2 regions of the Halomonas sp. JS92-SW72 genome follow, and region 1 is predicted to be linked to the other one. Evidence: predicted binding sites of a transcription regulator. Region 1 holds the regulator's gene; the other holds the start of a gene.
What was found. The regulator PhoB, encoded in region 1, activates phosphate uptake and scavenging genes when phosphate is short. The targets are predictions, from matches to a motif close to TGTCATANNNNTGTCANA.

Region 1 (10,073 bases):
GCTTCGGGGTGCACCAGCGCCTGGCCCTGCGCGAGAAGGGCGAGGCCGGGGGCCTGACGCCCCACCAGCTGGTGATGACCGCGACCCCCATTCCCCGCACCCTGGCGATGAGCGCCTACGCCGACCTCGACGTCTCGATCATCGACGAGCTGCCCCCCGGGCGCACCCCGGTGAAGACGGTGGCGATGCCCGACGAGCGGCGCCCCGAGGTGGTGGCACGCATCCGCCACGCCTGCGCCGAGGGGCGACAGGCCTACTGGGTCTGCACCCTGATCGAGGAGTCCGAGGTGCTGGAGTGCCAGGCCGCCGAGGCGACCCGGGACGAGCTCACCGAGGCCCTGCCGGAACTGGCCATCGGCCTGGTGCACGGGCGCATGAAGGCCGCCGAGAAGGCCACGGTGATGGACGCCTTCAAGGCCGGCGAGCTGGACCTGCTGGTGGCCACCACGGTGATCGAGGTGGGGGTCGACGTGCCCAACGCCAGCCTGATGATCATCGAGAACCCCGAGCGGCTTGGGCTCTCCCAGCTGCACCAGCTGCGCGGCCGGGTGGGGCGCGGCTCCACCGCGAGCTTCTGCGTGCTGCTCTATCACCCACCGCTCTCGGCCCACTCCAAGGAGCGCCTGGCGGTGATGCGCGAGACCAACGACGGCTTTCGCATCGCCGAGAAGGACCTGGAGCTGCGCGGCCCCGGCGAGGTGCTGGGCACCCGCCAGACGGGCCTGGCCCAGATGAAGATCGCCGACCTGGAGCGCGACGCCGACCTGCTGGAGCGCGTCGCTCCGCTGGCCGAGGCGCTGCTGGCCATCCACCCGGAGGCGAGCCGGCCGCTGGTCAGGCGCTGGCTGGGCGAGGAGGCGGGCCGCTACGGGCAGGTGTGACCCTCAGACCCCAGGGGCCGGGCAGCGAGGCAAGGGTGAGGGGCCAGAGGTGGCTCAGAGGTGCCGGAGGAGCTTCTGGAGCTTCTGCAGATCGGCGGAATCGCCGACCAGACGCACGGTGCCTGCCATCATGCCGTCGAGGAAGGCCTGCTGGGTGGGTTTCCTCAGCACCTGGAGCGCGGTGGCCTCGTCCTCGAAGCGCAGCTCCAGGTCGAGGTCCACCGGCAGGCCGCGCCCGGACTGGATACCGCGGGGGCTCATCCGGTAGTGGCGGGCGATGGCGAGGTCTTCGGTGGCGATGCCCCAGTCGAGGCCGCGCATCTCGGTCAGCAGCTCGCGGAAGCGGGCCTTGCGGCGCAGGGCGCGCTTGAGCAGGAAGGCCAGCAGCCAGAGCATCAGTCGCAGCTTCATGTCGATCTCGCCACCGAATCCGAATCCATGGAGGGGAAGGCCGCCGCGGCCCACCGCAGCGGGCCGCCTGGCGCCTTGCTGTGTCTTACTTGGCCACCGCGTCCTTGAGGCCCTTGCCCGGCTTGAAGGCCACCGTCTTGCTGGCCGGGATGGTCAGCGGCTGGCCGGTCTGGGGGTTCTTGCCGGTGCGCGCCGCACGCTCACGCACGGTGAAGGTGCCGAAGCCGATCAGCGACACATCCTGTCCCTGGGCCACGCTACCGGTGATCTCGTCGAGGATCACGTTGAGCACCTGGCTCGCCTTGTCCTTGGAAAGATCGGCACGCTCGGCAATCGCCGCGGCGAGTTCTGGCTTACGCATACTGCCCTCCTGGTATTGGCATACTCCCCGGGCGCCTGTCGCCGGGGTCTTGTTGTCGAAGATCTAGCCTAGCAACGGCGGCGCAACCCGCGCCAGTTCAACTTTCCGACGGACACAGGTCCCTGTCAACGCAAATCCGATCAAACGACCGTCTTCCGACTCCGCCAGGGCGGTGAGATCGCCGACCTCCCCCTCGATGCGCCAGCGCGCCGGCGGGCGGGTCGGCGGCAGGGCCACCACCGGCAGCAGCGGCGTCTTGACCACCACCGGCCAGGGGCCGTAGGCGACCGGGGTGGGCGTGCCGGTCAGGGTCTTCGCCAGCGCCTTGGCGCTCGCCTGCAGCGGCTGCACATACATGGCACTCACCCCGTCGACGCAGGCCACGTCGCCCAGGGCGTGGATGCCGGGCGCCGAGGTGGCCAGGCAGCGGTCGGTGTGGATGCCGGCGGCGCCGACCGCGAGGCCCGCCGCCTGGGCCAGGGCGGTGCGCGGCCTGAGGCCGGTAGCCACCAGCACCAGGTCGGCCATCAGGTGGCTGCCATCGTCCAGCGCCACGCCCAGGTCGGCGCCGGCGTCCTCGAGGGCCGTCACCCCGCCCCCCAGCGCCAGCGTCATGCCGGCCGCCTCGAAGGCCTCGCCCAGGGCACGCCCCAGGGGCTCGGGCAGCAGCCGCGCCAGGGGTGCGGTCTCGGGGGCCACCAGGCTTACCTCATGACCGCCCGCCAGCAGGTCGTTGGCGAACTCGCAGCCCACCAGGCCGGCGCCGACGATGGCCACCCGACCCGGCCGCCCCAGCGCCGCCAGGGCGGCGTGGAAGGCGCGATAGTCCTCCAGGTCGTTGATGGTAAAGACCCGGCCGGCCACCGCCGCGGGCAGTGCAAAGGGCACCGCCGGCGCCGCCCCGGTGGCCAGCACCAGCTCGCTCCAGGGCAGCCGCTCGGCGCCGATCCGCAGGGTGCGCGCTGCCGCGTCGATGGCCTCGACCCGGGTATGGGTGCGCACCACCGCATTCAGCTCCTCGGCGACCCGCAGGGCGCTGCGCGCCGCCAGGCGATCCGGCGGCAGTCGCTTGGCGAAACCGGTGGAGAGCAGCGGCTTGGCGTAGTCATCGCCGCCGTCGGCGGTGATCAGGGTCACGGGGCGTTCGGCATCCAGCGCACGCAGGGCACGCAGCAGGCCAAGGCCTGCCATGCCGGAACCGATAATGGTCAGGGGAGCGCTCATGGGCCTCCTCGCTCAGGGGTGGGGATGGCACCGCATGTTACACTAGCCGCCCCTGAAGCGACGCGGAGCCCGACGGTGTCCGACCTGCCACCTGCCGACACCTGCGCCCTGGCGCACTGGATCCCCCTGGCCGCCTCCCGGCCGGCCATGAGCCCCGCCTGGCACCGCTGGGTCGGCTCCCGGGACTCCCTGACCCTGCGCCTCACCGAGGCCGGTGCGCCGCGCCCCTTCCGCGTCCGGCTGCTCGACCAGCGCCTCGGCACGCCCCGCCGCGACGAGGCCAGGGCGCTGGGCATCGCCCCCGGCCAGCGCGCCTGGCTGCGCGAGGTGGCGCTCTGCCTGGGGGAGCGCCCCTGGGTGGTGGCGCGCTCGGTGGCGCCGCTCTCGGGCCTGCCGGAACACGAGCTGGCCCACCTGGGCGAGCGCTCGCTGGGCTCCTGGCTGTTCCGCCAGCCGGGCCTCGAGCGCGGCGAGATCGAGGTGACCACCGCCCCCGCCGGCTTCCACGCCGCCACGGGCCCCTGGGGGCGCCGCTCGGTGTTTCGCCGCGGCGACTTCCGGGTGCTGGTGCAGGAGTGGTTCCTGGATGCCATGGCGGATGACCTCGGTCTCCCTTCGCGCTAGGCTCTGGGCCAGTCTCCGATGCCGACGGGCGGGGCGCCGGGGACAAGCCGAAGAGGAGGTCCTACGCCAGGGATGGCGTCGGTAGCGTACAAGGAAGTATTCACAGCGCCTCCTCGCAGGCTTGTCGCCGGAACAGTCCCGCCGCTTAACACCGTCTGCCAATAAAGAAAATTCTTACGAGGTAGAGATGGACCGTTCCCTGATGCGCCCCACGGGCCTCGCCCGGGTGCCCGACTTCCTGCAGCTGATGCGCCTGAACCGCCCCATCGGCACCTGGCTGCTGATGTGGCCCACCCTGTGGGCGCTGTGGGTGGCCGCCGAGGGCATCCCCGGCCGCCGCGTGCTGCTGATCTTCATCGCCGGGGTCTACCTGATGCGCGCCGCCGGCTGCGTGGTCAACGACTACGCCGACCGCCACTTCGACGGCCACGTCAAGCGCACCCGGCTGCGCCCCCTGGCCACCGGGCGGATCAGCGAGGGCGAGGCCCAGGCGCTGTTCCTGATCCTGGTGATGGCCGCCTTCGTGCTGGTCTGGTTCACCAACCTGTTCACGGTGATGCTCTCTCTGGTGGGGGTGGCGCTGGCCTTCATCTACCCCTTCATGAAGCGCTACACCCACCTGCCCCAGCTCTTCCTGGGCGCCGCCTTTTCCTGGGCCATCCCCATGGCCTTTGGCGCGGTGCTGGGCCATGTGCCCTTCGAGGCCTGGCTGCTGTTCGCCGCCAATGTCGCCTGGACCGTGGCCTACGACACCCAGTACGCCATGGTCGACCGCGACGACGATCTCAAGATCGGCATCAAGTCCACCGCCGTGCTGTTCGGCCGCGCCGACCGGCTGATGATCGGCCTGCTGCAGGGCCTGACCCTGCTGCTGCTGGCCTGGGCGGGGCTGCGTCTGGGCTTCGGCGGCTTCTTCTGGCTGGGCCTGGCCGGCATGGCGGCCACCTTCGTGCACCAGCAGTTCCTGATCCGCGAGCGCGAGCGCGATCCCTGCTTCCAGGCCTTCCTCAACAACCACTGGTCGGGCCTGCTGGTGTTCGCCGGCATCGCCCTCAGCCTGTGGCCGGCCGCCGGCGCATGACAGGCGGGCGGTCCTGTCACGCGAGTGTCATACTGGCATGGTGAGATCGTCATCGATCCGTCACTGTGCCGAGGCTTCCGGATGACCGCCAAGACCGTTCTGATCGTCGATGATGAGGCGCCGATCCGCGAGATGATCGCGGTGGCGCTGGAGATGGCCGACTACCGCGTCCTCGAGGCCGACAACGCCCAGGCCGCCCATGCCATGGTGGTCGACCACCAGCCCGACCTGGTGCTGCTGGACTGGATGATGCCCGGCACCAGCGGCATCGAGCTGGCCCGCCGCCTCAAGCGCGAGCCGACCACCGCCGAACTGCCGATCATCATGCTCACCGCCAAGGGCGAGGAGGACAACAAGATCCAGGGGCTGGAGGCCGGCGCCGACGACTACATCACCAAGCCCTTCTCTCCCCGCGAGCTGGTGGCCCGCCTCAAGGCGGTGCTGCGTCGCGCCACGCCCCAGGGCGTCGAGGAGGCCGTGGAGGTCGACGGCCTGCTGCTCGATCCGGTGAGCCACCGGGTCAGCGCCAGCGGCAGGCCCGTGGAGATGGGCCCCACCGAGTATCGCCTGCTGCAGTTCTTCATGACCCACCAGGAGCGCGCCTACACCCGCAGCCAGCTGCTGGACCAGGTGTGGGGCGGCAACGTCTACGTGGAAGAGCGCACCGTGGACGTGCATATCCGCCGCCTGCGCAAGGCGCTGGGCGAGCGCCACCAGCACCTGGTGCAGACGGTGCGCGGCACCGGCTACCGGTTCTCCGCCAAGGGCTGACGTGGGCCTCTGGAGGCGGGAGCTATGGCGACTTCTGCTGCTGGCCGGCATCGGCCTGCTGGTGGGATGGCTGCTGTCCCATGCCTGGGCGGGCCTGGCCCTCGGCCTCGCGGCCTGCCTGGGCTTTCATCTGCGCCAGCTCTACCGCCTCCACCGCTGGCTGACCCTCACCCCCCAGGCCGAGCCTCCCGCCACCACGGGCGTGTGGGGCGAGCTGTTCGACCGTCTCTACCGCTACCAGAAGGGGCAGCGCCACACCCAGGAGCGGCTGCTCGGGATCATCAAGCGCATCCAGGAGTCCTCCGAGGCGATGCGCGACAGCGTGGTGATGCTCGACCGCCACGGCGACATGGAGTGGTGGAACAGCGCCGCCGAGCGCATGCTGGGGCTCAACGCCGCCCATGACCGCGGCCACCACATCACCAACCTGCTGCGCGATCCGCGCTTCATCGACTACTTCCATGCCCGCGACTACCGCGAGCCGCTGACGCTGCCCTCGCCCATCGACGAGCAGATGGTGCTGCAGTTCCAGATCACCCTCTACGGCGATGACGAGCGGCTGCTGATGGCCCGCGACATCACCCGCCTGCACCGCCTGGAGGAGATGCGCCGCGACTTCGTGGCCAATGTCTCCCACGAGCTGCGCACCCCACTCACCGTGCTGGCCGGCTACCTGGAGACCTACGCCACCTACGCCGACCAGCTGCCGCCGCGCTTCGCCCGGGGGCTGCCCAGTATGCAGGAGCAGACCAGCCGCATGCAGAACCTGGTCAGCGACCTGCTGCTGCTGTCGCGCCTGGAGATCGACCGCGGCGGCGAGGACCACACCCCGCTGGGCATGGACGCCCTGCTGGGCAGCGTGCAGCGCGACGCGACGGCCCTCTCCGCCGGCCGCCACACCGTCGAGGTGGAGCTGGTGGAACCCAGGTCACTGCTCGGCAGCGAGCAGGAGATCCACAGCGCCCTCTCCAACCTGGCCTTCAACGCGGTGCGCTACACCCCCGAAGGCAGCCGCATCGTGCTGCGCTGGCGGCCCCACGGCGACGGCGCCTGCCTGGAGGTGGAGGACAACGGCGAGGGCATCGATCCGGTGCACCTGCCGCGGCTCACCGAGCGCTTCTATCGCGTCGACAAGGGGCGCAGCGCCGCCACCGGCGGCACCGGGCTTGGCCTCGCCATCGTCAAGCATGTGCTGCTGCGCCACGACGCCCGCCTGGAGATCGACTCCCGCCCGGGCCAGGGCGCCCGCTTCCGCTGCCTTTTCCCCGCGGCGCGGCTGCGCCAGCGCCAGGAGGCCCAGGCCACCACCGACAGGGCCTGATCCCCTCCCTCGCCGGATGATGTTCAGAGGTCATGGGGATGTTCAGAGGTCATGATGATGCTCAGAGGTCATGGTGGTGGCCGTCGGCGGCCTCGCTGCCCCGCTCGGCGCTCTGCACCCACACCTCCACCTCGACCTCGCCGCGCTCGGCAAACTCCAGGGTCATCGGGAAACGCTCGCCCAGGCGCAGCGGCGCCTTCAGGTCCATCAGCATCAGGTGATAGCCGCCACCCGGCCGCATGGTCTGGGTGATGCCCGCGGGCACCTCGATGCGCTCGACCCGGCGCATCTGCATCACGCCCTCCTCCATCTGCATGTCGTGCAGCTCCACCGACTCGCTGGCCGGGGTGCGGGCGCCGACCAGCACGGCGGGGGTCTCCCCCTCCACGCGGATATCCACATAGGCGGCCGCATGGGGCACGCCGGGCGGCGCCGGGGTGGCGAAGGGGTGCACCACTACCAGGTCCTCAAGCTCATACTCATGGGCCTGGACCAGCCCCGGGAGGGCGAGGCCGGCGGCCAGCAGCAGGATAACGGGCATGCGCATGGCGGTTGGCTCCTTGTCGGGATGTCCCCCGAGCATAGCAGCCGCCCTGCCGGGCCTCGTTCAACGCGCCGCGGGAGCGCCCAGGTCGCGATAGTGCTCGGCCCACATCAGCACCGCACCGGACACCGCGCCGGGCAGCAGGAAGAGGTTGGCCAGGGGAATCCAGGTCACCAGGGTCACGCAGCCGCCATAGGTGAGGCTCTGCCACCAGCGCGCCGCCAGCCGTCGGCGCATCTCGGCGAAGCTCACCTTGTTGTTGTCCATGGGGTAGTCCAGGTAGGCGATCGCCATCACCCAGGCGGAGAAGAGCGCCCAGAGCAGCGGGGCGGCGAGGTTCACCCCGGGAATCCAGCTCACCAGGAAGAGCAGCAGGGCTCTTGGCGCGATATAGGCCAGCTTGACCAGCTCGCGCCCCAGGGCATCCACCGCCGTCTTCATGAGGCCGCGATCGTCCAGCGGTGGCCGCCCGGTGGCCACCGCCTCCACCCTGGCCGCCAGGAAGCCGTAGAAGGGGGCGGCGATCAGGTGGGTCACCAGGGTGAAGGTGAAGAAGACAATCACCACCAGGCTGATCACGAACAGCGGCCAGATCAGCCACTCGAGCCAGCCAAGCCAGGCCGGCACCAGCGCCATCCAGCCCTCCAGCCAGCCGCCGAAGTTGGCCAGCACGAAGCGCAACATGGCCCCGTAGACCAGCAGGTTGATGACGATGGGCACGAAAACGTAGCGGCGCAGGCCGCGGGAGTAGGCCAGGCGGGTGCCCCGGGCCAGGGCGGTGACGGCATCAAGCATGGTGATTCCTTCACGGGAAAACGACGAAGGCCACCGCCAGGGGCAGTGGCCTGCGTCATTGACAGCCAATCCAGAGGGACCGTCAACCCATGCACCGTTGCAATGAGCGAGAGGCGCCGGGGACAGGTCGAAGAGGGGGTCTTACGCCAGGGATGGCGTCGGTAGCGCCCAAGGATGGGTTCACAGCGCCCACTCGAAGACCTGTCGCCGGAACAGCCTCGAGCATGACGGTCGACCGAGTCAGGCCTATCCCTTGCGGGTGATTGCCTGCTCGTCGAGGTCCTCGGGGTCGGTGTGGCGGATATCCAGCCCCTTGACCAGGTAGACCACGTACTCGGCCAGGTTGTTGGCGTGATCGCCGATGCGCTCCAGGGCGCGCAGGATCCACATCAAGCTGAGGATCGGCGAGATCGAGCGGGCATCCTCCATCATGAAGGTCATCAGCGAGCGCATGGCGCTGCGGTACTCCTCGTCCACCTCCTCGTCCTCATGCACCAGCTTCAGCGCCAGCTCGGTATCGAAGCGGGCGAAGGAGGTCAGGGCATCGCGCACCATGCGCCGCACGTGCTCGCTGATCATGCGCACCTCGACGAAGCCGCGGGTGCCGTTATCGGCGGCGATCAGGTCGGCGGCGTTGCGGGCGATCTTGCTCGCCTCGTCGCCGATGCGCTCCAGATCGGAGGCGGCGCGGATCACCGCCAGCACCAGGCGCAGGTCCGAGGCCGCCGGCTGGCGGCGCGCCAGCACCTGGGTGCACTCCTCGTCGATCTTGATCTGCATGTCGTTGACCGCGCGATCGTTCTCCACCACCCGGCGGGCCAGGTCGGAGTCCCCCTCGAGCAGTGCGGCCACCGCCTCCTGGATCTGCTTCTCCACCAGGCCGCCCATGGCCATCAGGTGGGTCTTGAGCTCCTCGAGCTCCTGGTTGAACTGCCGCGAGATGTGGCGGCTGTGGATATCGCTGGTGATGTCCATGGGACTCTCCTTGGGGCCGGCCGTCAGGCCATGCGCCCGGTGATGTAGTTCTCGGTGCGCACGAGGCGCGGATTGGTGAAGAGCCTGTCGGTGGGGCCGTACTCCACCAGCTCGCCCTCCTGCAGGAAGGCGGTGTAGTCGGAGACCCGCGCCGCCTGCTGCATGTTGTGGGTGACCAGCACCAGGGTCAGCTGTGACTTCAGGTTACGGATCAGCTCCTCGATCTTCAGCGTCGAGATCGGATCCAGCGCCGAGGCCGGCTCGTCGAGCAGCAGCACCTCGGGGCGCACCGCCAGGGTGCGGGCGATCACCAGGCGCTGCTGCTGGCCGCCGGAGAGCGCCCAGGCCGAACTCCTCAGGCGATCCTTCACCTCATCCCACAGCGCCGCCGATTGCAGCGCCCACTCGACGATGTCGTCCAGCTGGCGCTTGCGGATCCCCCCCTGCAGCCGCAGCCCGAAGGCGACGTTGTCGTAGATCGACATCGGGAAGGGGTTGGGCGCCTGGAAGACCATGCCGACCCGCCGGCGCAGCTCCGCCACCTCCACCTCGGGGGCGTGAATATCCTGCCCCTCGAGGCGAATCCGCCCGGCAAGCCGCACCTCGTCGTTGAGGTCGTGGAGCCGATTGAGGGCCCGCAGCAGCGTCGACTTCCCACACCCCGAGGGCCCGATGAAGGCGGTGACCCGCTGGCGCGGCACGCGCAGCGAGAGCTCGCGCAGCGCCGGCGTCTCCCCGTAGGCCAGGCTCAACCCCTCGATCTCCAGGCAACAGGCGGCCGGGTCGAAGTCGATGATCGGGCCGCCGGCAGCGGACCGTGGCGACGGGAAGACGGACATCGGGTTCCTCACTCCTCGGGCGCTGCCGCTAGCGGCGCGGCAGGGCCCCGTGACGCGCCCTCAGATGATGGCGCAGGAATATTGCAGTCAGGTTAAGCACCAGGATCACCAGCACCAGCAGCAGCGCGGTGGCGTAGACCAGCGGCAGCGCCGCCTGGACATCGTCCCCATGGAAGGCCACGTCGTAGATGTGGTAGCCCAGATGCATGAACTTCCGTTCAAGATGCAGGAAGGGAAAGTCACCGT
Region 2 (10,073 bases), 1.2 Mb from region 1:
AGAAGATCGACGAGAATACGCAGCAGCTTGCCCAGGCGCTCTCATCCGGGGTGCCCATCATCATCTCCACCATCCAGAAGTTCCCCTTCATCACCCAGGCCATGGACACCCTGGCGAAGAAGGGCGAGGGAGTGGCGCTCAACACCGGCGGCAAGCGCTTCGCGGTGATCGTGGACGAGGCCCACAGCTCCCAGTCCGGCGAGACGGCGATGGAGCTGCGCAAGGTGCTCAACCGCGACGGCATCGAAGCGGCCATCGCCGAGGAGTTTCTGGAGGTGGAGGAGGAAGATCTCTCCGAGGAGGCGCGCCGAGAGCTGTTCAAGGAGATGCTCAAGCGCCCGCGCCAGCCGAATATCAGCTTCTTCGCCTTTACCGCCACGCCCAAGTTCAAGACCCAGGCGGTGTTCAACGAACCCGGCCAGGACGGCCAGCCGCCGTTTCATCTCTACTCAATGCGCCAGGCCATCGAGGAAGGCTTCATCATGGATGTGCTGGCCAACTACACCACCTACAAGACCTACTATGGACTGATCAAGTCCATCGAGGACGACCCGCAGGTGCCCCGGCGCAAGGCGGCTCGGGCGCTGGCGCGCTTCATGTCGCTGCATCCGCACAACATTGCCCAGAAAGTGGAAGTGATCGTCGAGCACTTCCGCCACTACACCCGCCACCGCATCGGCGGCCGGGCCAAGGCCATGGTGGTCACCGCCTCGCGCCTGCACGCCGTGCGTTACAAGCAGGCTTTCGACAAGTACATCAAGGACCACGACATCACCGGCATCCGCTCGCTGGTGGCCTTCTCCGGCAGCGTCGCCGACCCGGATTTTCCTGATCAGTCCTACACAGAAGTGGGCATGAACGAGGGCATCAAGGAGTCGGAGCTGCCCGAGCGTTTCGCCTCCGAACATTACCAGGTGCTGTTGGTGGCGGAGAAGTACCAGACCGGCTTTGATCAGCCGCTGTTGCACACCATGTACGTCGATCGTCGGCTGGCTGGCATCCAGGCCGTACAGACGCTCTCCCGGCTCAACCGGACCACTGCGGGAAAGGAAGACACCTTCGTGCTGGATTTCGTCAATGAACCGGGGGAGATCTTTGAAGCCTTCAAGCCCTACTACGAAGTCACCCCCGCCGGGGAGCCCAGCGACCCCCACCAGCTCTATGACCTGCAGCACCGGCTGGACGAGCACCAGGTCTTCACCGCCGAGGAGGTCAATGCCTTCGCCGAGGTGTGGTACAGGAACCGCAACGAGCCCACCGTGGCGGATCACCGGAAGATCAATGCCATTCTCGATCTGGCCGTGGAGCGCTACCGCGCACTGGACGACGACCACCAGGACCAGTTCAAGGGCCAGCTTGCCAGCTTCCGCAACCTCTATGCCTTTCTGGCGCAGATCATCCCCTATCAGGACAGCAGCCTGGAAAAGCTCTACAGCTACGGGCGCTTTCTGCTCCACAAGCTGCCGCGCCGCGCCGATGACACCGTCTACGAGCTGGAGGACGAGGTTTCGCTGAAGTATTACCGGCTGCAGAAGATCAGCGAGGGCGCCATTGACCTGAATGTGGGCGAGGCGCACCCCCTCTACGGGCCCACCGAGGTGGGCACCGGCAAGGCCGAAGACGATGAGGTGGAGCTTTCCACCCTGATCGGCAAGCTCAACGAGCGCTTCGGCACCGAGTTCACGCCGGCCGACCAGCTCTTCTTCGACCAGATCGCCGAAAGCGCAATCGAGAACGACACCCTTCGCGAAGCCGCCCGGGCCAATACCCGCGACAACTTCGCCTATGTCTTCAACCGCATGCTGGAAAACCTGTTCATCGAACGGATGGACGGCAACGAGGAGATTTTCGGCCGCCTGATGAACGACGACGGTTTCCGGCGGGTAGCGGGGGAACACCTGCTGCATGAGGTGTATGAGCGGCTTCAGACGGGGGGAAGAGACCGGCCATGACGGAAAGGAAGGCGCCCTGGCTCCGCACCGCCCAGAGCATCTCGTCCAGCAACGGCTGGTACACCACGCCGTGGGTGAGGGCGTCACCCTCGCGCAGCAGCTCGCCGGCGGTGTGCGCGGCCTGCTTGAGGGTTGTGATCAGCGTGGTGGCTGGTTTCGTCATGTGGCCTGCTCCCTGGTCTTGAGTGGATCGTCGAGGCGCCGGCCACTCTCCCGGTGGAAGGGGTGCAGGGCGTCGCGGGTGACGTAAAAGCGCAGCGTCTCGCCCTCGGCCACCGGGGGCTGGCCGGCGGTGCGGATCACCGTGGGCTGGTCGCTGCCGGCCAGGCAGACGTAGAGGTGGCTCTCGGCGCCGGCGGCCTCGAACAGCTCCAGGGTCGATTCCACCACCAGGTGCGGCTCGCTCGGCGCCCGCATATGCAGGTCGTCGGGGCGGATGCCGACGATGTCGGTGCCCTCGGGCAGGTCGTGGAGCAGGGCCGTTGCGGTGTCGCCGCCCCCGTTGGTGTGTAGATAGTCCAGCGGGATCAGGTTCATGGCCGGGGAGCCGATGAAGGTAGCCACGAACAGCGAGGCGGGCCGGGCATAGATCTCCATGGGGGTGCCCACCTGCTCGATGCGCCCGCCGTTGAGTACCACCAGGCGATCGGCCAGGGTCATGGCCTCGAGCTGGTCGTGAGTCACGTAGAGGCTGGTGGTCTTGAGGCGGCGCTGCAACTTCTTGATCTCCACTCGCATCTGAACGCGCAGCTTGGCGTCCAGGTTGGAGAGCGGCTCGTCGAAGAGGAAGACCGCGGGTTCGCGCACCAGGGCCCGGCCCATGGCCACCCGCTGGCGCTGGCCACCGGAGAGCTGGCGCGGCTTGCGGGGCAGGAAGGCCTCGATCTCCAGCATCGTTGCCGCCGCCTCCACCCGGCGGCGGATCTCGTCGCGCTTGAAGCCGCGGTTCTTCAGGCCGTAGGCCAGGTTGTCGAACACCGTCATATGCGGGTAGAGCGCGTAGTTCTGGAACACCATGGCGATATCGCGCTGGGCGGGCTCCAGCTCGTTGACCCGGCGCTCGCCGATATGCAGCGCCCCAGCGCTGATGGTCTCAAGCCCCGCCACCATGCGCAGCAGGGTCGATTTGCCGCAGCCCGAGGGGCCCACCAGCACCACGAACTCGCCGTCGGCCACCTCCAGGTCAATGCCCTTCACCGCCTGCACGCCGCCGGGGTAGGTCTTCTCGAGGCCCTCGATCCTGATACTTGCCATGATTATTTCTCCGTCTCGGTGAGGCCCTTCACGAACAGGCGCTGCATGAACAGAATCACCAGCACCGGGGGCAGGGCGGCCATCACCACCGCGGCCATCACCAGGTGCCACTGGGGGTCGCCGTCGGCGGCGGTGGTCATGCGCTGGATGCCCATCACCACGGTGTAGTAGTCGCTGTCGGTGGTGATGAGGAGGGGCCAGAGGTACTGGTTCCAGCCGTAGATGAACAGGATCACGAAGAGCGCTGCGATATTGGTGACCGACAGCGGAAGCAGGATGTCCTTGAAGAACTTCAGGGGGCCGGCGCCGTCCACCCGGGCGGCTTCCAATAACTCTTCCGGCACCGTCATGAAGAACTGGCGAAACAGGAAGGTGGCGGTGGCCGAGGCGATCAGCGGGATGGATAGCCCGGCGAAGCTGTTGAGCATGCCGAGGTCGGCCACCACCTGGAAGGTGGGGATGATGCGCACCTCCACCGGCAGCATCAGGGTGACGAAGATCAGCCAGAAGAAGAACAGCCGGAAGGGAAATCGGAAGTAGACGATGGCGAAGGCCGAGAGCAGCGAGATGGCCAGCTTGCCGAAGGTGATCGCCAGCGCCATTACCAGGCTGTTGAAGAGCATCTGGCCCACGGGCGGCGCCCCGGCGCGGGAGAGCCCGCTCTCCCACATGGCGCGATAGTTTTCCAGGGCGTGGCCACCGGGCATCAGGGGAAGGGTGCCGCGCAGGAACTCCCCCGGCGCCTGGGTGGAGGCGACGATGGCGATATAGACGGGAAACAGCACCAGGGCAACGCCGGCGATCAGGATCAGGTGGGCGGCCAGCTGGCTAAGAGGGCGGTGTTCGACCATGGGGGGCTCCTCCGGGTCAGTAGTTGACGCGCCGCTCGATGAAGCGGAACTGCACCACGGTAAGGGTGACCACGATGGCCATCAGGATCACCGACTGGGCGGCGGAGCTGCCCAGGTTGAGCCCCACGAACCCATCGGCGTAGACCTTGTAGACCAGGATATTGGTGGCCTGGGCCGGGCCGCCCTGGGTGGTGGCGTGGATCACTCCGAAGGTGTCGAACATGGCGTAGACCACGTTGACCACCATCAGGAAGAAGGTGGTGGGCGTGAGCAGCGGAAAGACGATCGTCCAGAAGCGCTTCACGGGGCCGGCACCATCGATGGCCGCCGCCTCGATCAGCGACTGGGGGATCGATTGCAGCCCGGCCAGGAAGAACAGGAAGTTGTAGGCGATCTGCTTCCAGGCGGCGGCGATGATCACCAGTGCCATGGCGTCGGTGCCGGAGGTGCGGTGGTTCCAGCGGTAGCCGAGCATCTCGAGCACATAGGGCACGATACCGATGGAGGGGTTGAAGATGAACCACCAGAGCACCCCGGCGATGGCCGGAGCGATGGCGTAGGGCCAGACCAGCAGGGTGGTGTAGAGATTGCGTGAACGCAGCATGCGGTTGACGGTGGTCGCCAGCAGCAGGGCGGCGGACATCGACAGCAGGGTGGTGCCGATGGCGAACACCGCGGTCACCGAGAGCGAGTCGAGGTAGTAGGTGTCGGCGAAGAGTCGTCTGAAGTTGGCCAGGCCAACGAAGCTGGTGTTGAGGCCGAAGGCGTCCTCGCGCAGCAGCGACATGTAAAGTGCCTGAAGCGAGGGCCAGATGAAGAAGATCAGGGTGACGATCACCTGGGGCGCCAGCAGGGCATAGGGCAGCCAGCGCCCGGGAAAGGTCATGCGTTTGGTCTGCATCGATAACTCGACAGGAGAGTGGCAAGGCAGGTGTGGGGAGCGCCAGAGATAACGCCACCCGCTGCCGGGCAGCGGGTGGCGAGGGTGGTGTGTCTCAGCGGTTGGCGGCTTCGAAGTCGCGCAGCAGGGCGTTGCCGCGCCGGGCGGCATCGGCGCTGGCCTGCTCGCCGTTCTTCTGGCCGCTCATCACCGCCTCCAGCTCCTCGGAGATGATGTCGCGGATCTGCACGAAGTTGCCGAAGCGCAGCCCCTTGGAGTTCTCGGTGGGCGGGTTGAGGTTCATCTGCCGAATGGAGATGTCGGCGCCGGGATTCTCGGCGTAGAAACCCTGCTCCTCGCTCAGCTCCCAGGCGGCGTGGGTGATCGGCAGGTAGCCGGTGCGCTGGTGCCAGTCGGCCTGAACCTCGGGGCGGGAGAGGTACTCGAAGAAGGCGGCCAGGGCCTCGTACTCCTCGTCGCTGTGGCCCTGCAGGGCCCACAGGGTGGCACCGCCGATGATGGAGTTCTGGGGGGCGCCCTCCACATCGGCGTAGTAGGGCTGCATGGCGTAGTCCACCGTGAAGTCGGCATTGGCCAGCACCCCGGCCCGGGCGGCGGAGGAGCCGAAGAACATGGCGCACTCCCCCGAGTAGAACATCGGGGCGGCGTCATCCCCCGGCCCCGGGCCGCCCCAGCGGAAGACCCCCTCGTCCTGCCACGCCTTGAGGTTGTCCCAGTGGCGCGCCACCAGGGCATTGTCGAAGACGAACTCGGTCTCCAGGCCGCCGAAGCCGTTCTCCAGGGTGCCCAGCGGCGAGTCGTGCATGGAGGAGAAGTTCTCCAGCATCACCCAGCTCGGCCAGGAGGTGGTGAAGCCGCAGTTGGCGGCACCGCTCTCGCGCAGCTGGCGGGAGGCGTCGACGATCTCCTCCCAGGTCTCGGGCGTGCCGTCCAGGCCCGCGGCATCGAAGGCGTCGCGGTTGAGGTAGAGGATCGGGGTGGAGGAGTTGAAGGGGAAGGAGAGCATGTTGCCGCGGGTATCGGTGTAGTAGCCCACCACCGCCGGCAGGAAGGCCTCCCGGTCGAAGGCGCGGCCGTGGTCTGCCATCAGCTCATGGATGGGGTAGATGGCGCCTTCGGCGGCCATCATGGTGCCGGTGCCCACCTCGAAGACCTGCAGTATGTGCGGCTGCTCACCCGCGCGGAAGGCGGCGATGGCGCCGGTCATGGTCTCGGTGTAGTTGCCGCGGTAGCTGGGGCGCACCCGATAGTCGTCCTGGGAGGCGTTGAACGCCTCGGTGATGCCTTCGAGGATCTCGCCGAGCTCGCCGCCCATGGCGTGCCACCACTGGACCTCGACGGCGGCGTGAGCGGACAGCGACAGGGTGGCGGCGGCGACGCCTGCGGCCAGGCTCTTCAGGGAAAATGCGGACATGTAGCGCTCCTTGCGGTGTGATGAACAGCGATGTCGTGGATGGCGATCAGCCGCCCTGTTACGGGCAAGACGTTATCCGCACAAGATGACGCCACGGTGGCGAGCGCGTGTCAGTCGTATGGCAGCAACGTGACGCGCCTCGTCGGTCATGCCGTTGTCACCCGGGTGGTTCAGGCTGTCGGCCTTTCTCGAGCTACCGGGCCACTGGAGACCGACATGCGCCTTGCCCTCTTCGACCTCGACGACACCCTGCTGGACGGCGACTGCAGCGCGCTGTGGAACGACTGGATGGTGGAACGGGACTGGATCGCCGCGCCGGGTGACTTCCTGGCCAGCACCCAGAGGATGAACGACGCCTACCACGCGGGACGGCTGCGGCTTGAGGAGTACCTGGCCCTGACGCTGTCGCCTCTGGTGGGGCGCCATCTAGAGGAGGTGGCGAGAGAGGTGGAGGCCTTCGTGGCGGCTCGTGTCGTACCCCGGCTGTTCGCCCAGGGGCGCGAGCTGATCGCTCGGCACCGCCAGCAGGGCGATCTCCCGATGCTGATCTCCGCTTCCTCGCGGCATCTGGTGGCGCCGGTGGCGGTCGCCCTGGGCATCCGGGAGGTGATCGCCGTGGAGCCGGCCCTTGATGGGCAGCGCTTCACCGGCCACACCACTGGTGTTCTCTCCTACCGTAGCGGCAAGGTCGCCCGCCTGGAGGCCTGGCTGGCCAAGCAGGGCGTTGCGGCCAGCCACCTGAGCTTCTACTCAGACTCCCAGAATGATCTGCCGCTGCTCAACCGGGTCGATCGTCCGGTGGCGGTCAATCCCGACCCGGTGCTGGCCGAGGTGGCCAGGTATGAGGGCTGGGAGCGGCTGGATTGGCGCGACGGGTCAGGGCTCCATGGGTTGTCCATGATGGCGATCAGTGAATGAACGAAGCCTACTGCCTGCGCCTCACCGATCACCTGCGCGAGCTGCTCAGCGATCCCGACGCCTTCGAGGAGGGGCGGCTGGAGGGCAAGGCATAGGGGCTTGCCGGCCGCTCTTCACGCCATCTTCAGCTTTTCATGTAGGTGTTAGCCAAGCATCACCGGGTTGCCATTCGAGGTCGCCAGATTGCTGGTCTATACCAGAGCTGCAGTCCTGGTTGCCACTCACCCCACCCGGATAGCCACCATGTCCCTGTTTCCCCGTTCCCTGCTCCCTGCTCGGCGGCGCCGTTGCGCTGGCCATGATAACCGGCACCCAGGCCGCCACCGAGCTGACCGTCTACACCGCCGTCGAGTCGACGGCCCATCGATGACATCGGGCCGCTGTTTTTGCCAGAGTTGCTGAATACGGCGCGTTGCTGATGAAGATGTGACATCCGAGTGAAAGCATACTGTCATCGCGCTGTAAGCCAGTGACAATAATGTCGATGGGGCTCACTCATCGGAGGTTTTCCTAATGTCGAAGTGCCCCCTGTCAGCGGCCCTCTCCGCCGCCGTGGTTCTTGCCGGCCTGGCCCTTCCGGCTCTCGGTAACGAGAAGCTGGTGCTTTACACCAGCCAGCCCAACAGCGATGCCCAGCAAACCGTCGACGCCTTCCAGGCGACCTACCCCGAGATCGAGGTGGAGTGGGTGCGGGATGGCACCACGCAGCTGATGACCCGGCTGCGCTCCGAACTCTCCGCCGGCGTCAGCAACCCTGATGTGCTGTTGATCGCCGACAGCATGACCCTGGAGTCGCTCAAACAAGAAGGGCACCTGCAGCCCTACCTGAGCCCGGAACGCGAGGTCTACGCCGCCGAGCTCTACGATCCGGAAGGCTACTACTACGGCACCAAGCTGATCACCACAGGCATCGTCTACAACACTGGGGCCGAACGGCAGCCGCAGAGCTGGCGGGAGCTCACCCAGCCCGAGTACGAAGGGCAGGTGACCATGCCGAGCCCGCTCTATTCCGGCGCCGCGCTGATTCACATGGCGACGCTCGAGGCCAACCCCGAACTCGGTGAAGAGTACTACGCAGCACTCCAGGCCAATCGTGTCGAGGCCCAGGGCGGCAACGGCGGCGTGTTCAACGCCGTGGCGTCGGGCACCAAACCCTACGGCATCGTGGTGGACTTCCTGCCGATCCGCGAAGCGGCCAAGGGCTCGCCGGTGGCGTTCGTGTTCCCCGAAGAGGGCGTGAGCGCCGTGACGGAGCCGGTGGCGATCATGCAGGGCGCCAGGAATGTCGAGGCGGCGCAAAAGTTCGTCGATTTTGTTCTCTCACGTGAAGGCCAAGAGCTAGTCAGCGAGCAGGGTTATCTCCCGGCGCATCCCGAGGTCGCTCCGCCGGCCGGCTTCCCCGCCCGCAACGGCATCACGCTGATGCCGTTGGACATCGAAAGCGCCCTGGCCAGGGAAGCCGAACTCAAGCAGCGCTTCGGCGACCTGTTCGGAAGCTGACCATGTCGCCGGGTCTCGCCGATAGCAGGCAGCATCGCTGGCTGCTCACCCTGCTCATGCTCGTCATCGTGGCGCTCAGCCTCGTTCCCAGCCTGCGCTTGCTGATGGAGTCGCTGGGCGGCCTGGGCCAGGGCAGTGAGTCGCCGCTATGGCGCGTGCTGCAGGCCAAGAGTACCTGGCGGGCGCTGTGGCGCAGCCTCTATACGTCGGGGCTGGGCATGCTGATTGCGCTGGTGCTGGGCAGCCTGTTCGCCTTCGTGATTACTCTCACGGACATTCGCGGCAAGGCCTGGCTGGTGTTCTGCTTCATGTTGCCGATGATGATCCCGCCCCAGGTCACCGCGCTGAGCTGGCTGCAGCTGTTCGGGCCCGCCAGCCCGCTGCTGAAGAGCATCGGCATGGCGCCGCCCCTGGGCAGCCCCCAGCCGCTCTATTCCGCCGAAGGTATTGCCCTGTTGCTGGGGATCCAGAGCGCGCCGCTGGTGTTCCTGGCGCTGCGCACTTCACTGCTCTCCCTCCCCCGCGAACTGGTCGAGGCGGCCCGTATCAGCGGCGCCCGCCAGGCTCAGGTGTGGGGGCAGATCATCCTGCCGGTGACCCGTAGCGGCCTGATCGCCGGTGCCGCCATGGCTTTCATTTCGAGTCTGGGCAACTTCGGCATTCCCGCCATGCTGGGCATCCCCGCCGGCTACTACGTGCTACCGACCCTGATCTACCAGCGCATGGCCAGCTTCGGCACCGGCGTACTGGCCGAGATGGCCTCGCTGTCGCTGCTGATCGGCGTGCTCGCGCTGGCGGGGGTGGCGCTGCAGCAGGCGTGGATGAAGCGCAGCCGTTTTGGCCTGATGGGCCACAGCGGCCGCGCCCACGACTTTTCTCTGGGCCGCTGGCGGGGAGGGGTGACCGCCCTGCTGGTGACGCTATTACTGGTCATCCTCGTGGCTCCCTTGCTGGCGCTGGTGGTGAGTTCGCTGGTGCCCGCTGTGGGCGTGCCGCTTACCTGGGAGACCGTCACCCTGAACGCCTATCACGAGGTGATCGGCCGCCAGGGAGCGACCTGGCGCGCGGTGCGCAACAGCCTGTGGCTTGCGGGTTGCGCCGCCCTGGTGTTGATGCTGTGCAGCCTGCCGCTGGCCTACCGCCTACAGCGACTGTCGCCGCGCTGGCAAAGCTTGGCATTGAGCGCTATCGAGCTGCCCTATGCGCTGCCCGGTGTGGTACTGGCGGTGGCCTGTATCCTGCTCTTCGTGCGGCCCATCCCAGTTGTGAACGTGGCGCTCTAC

Region 2: a site for PhoB is predicted at 6,517-6,534, ahead of ugpB (sn-glycerol-3-phosphate ABC transporter substrate-binding protein UgpB). Genes of this name have one in related genera too.

The regions. Positions count from the first base shown of each region.
Region 1 is NZ_CP032147.1:2,392,361-2,402,433, forward strand. Features, by position in the region: partial or broken gene recG (ATP-dependent DNA helicase RecG) at 1-881, shown strand, start outside; gene D1793_RS11205 (hypothetical protein) at 936-1,292, opposite strand; gene D1793_RS11210 (HU family DNA-binding protein) at 1,378-1,653, opposite strand; gene D1793_RS11215 (FAD-dependent oxidoreductase) at 1,717-2,877, opposite strand; gene D1793_RS11220 (chorismate lyase) at 2,953-3,501, shown strand; gene ubiA (4-hydroxybenzoate octaprenyltransferase) at 3,689-4,582, shown strand; gene phoB (phosphate regulon transcriptional regulator PhoB) at 4,664-5,353, shown strand; gene phoR (phosphate regulon sensor histidine kinase PhoR) at 5,355-6,674, shown strand; gene D1793_RS11240 (copper chaperone PCu(A)C) at 6,736-7,221, opposite strand; gene cysZ (sulfate transporter CysZ) at 7,282-8,013, opposite strand; gene phoU (phosphate signaling complex protein PhoU) at 8,260-8,988, opposite strand; gene pstB (phosphate ABC transporter ATP-binding protein PstB) at 9,012-9,827, opposite strand; gene pstA (phosphate ABC transporter permease PstA) at 9,856-10,073, opposite strand, start outside.
Region 2 is NZ_CP032147.1:3,603,659-3,613,731, reverse strand. Features, by position in the region: gene D1793_RS17020 (type I restriction endonuclease) at 1-1,952, shown strand, start outside; gene D1793_RS17015 (sn-glycerol-3-phosphate import ATP-binding protein UgpC) at 2,112-3,206, opposite strand; gene ugpE (sn-glycerol-3-phosphate ABC transporter permease UgpE) at 3,209-4,057, opposite strand; gene ugpA (sn-glycerol-3-phosphate ABC transporter permease UgpA) at 4,074-4,958, opposite strand; gene ugpB (sn-glycerol-3-phosphate ABC transporter substrate-binding protein UgpB) at 5,053-6,372, opposite strand; gene D1793_RS16995 (HAD family hydrolase) at 6,589-7,290, shown strand; gene D1793_RS16990 (ABC transporter substrate-binding protein) at 7,804-8,790, shown strand; gene D1793_RS16985 (iron ABC transporter permease) at 8,793-10,073, shown strand, end outside.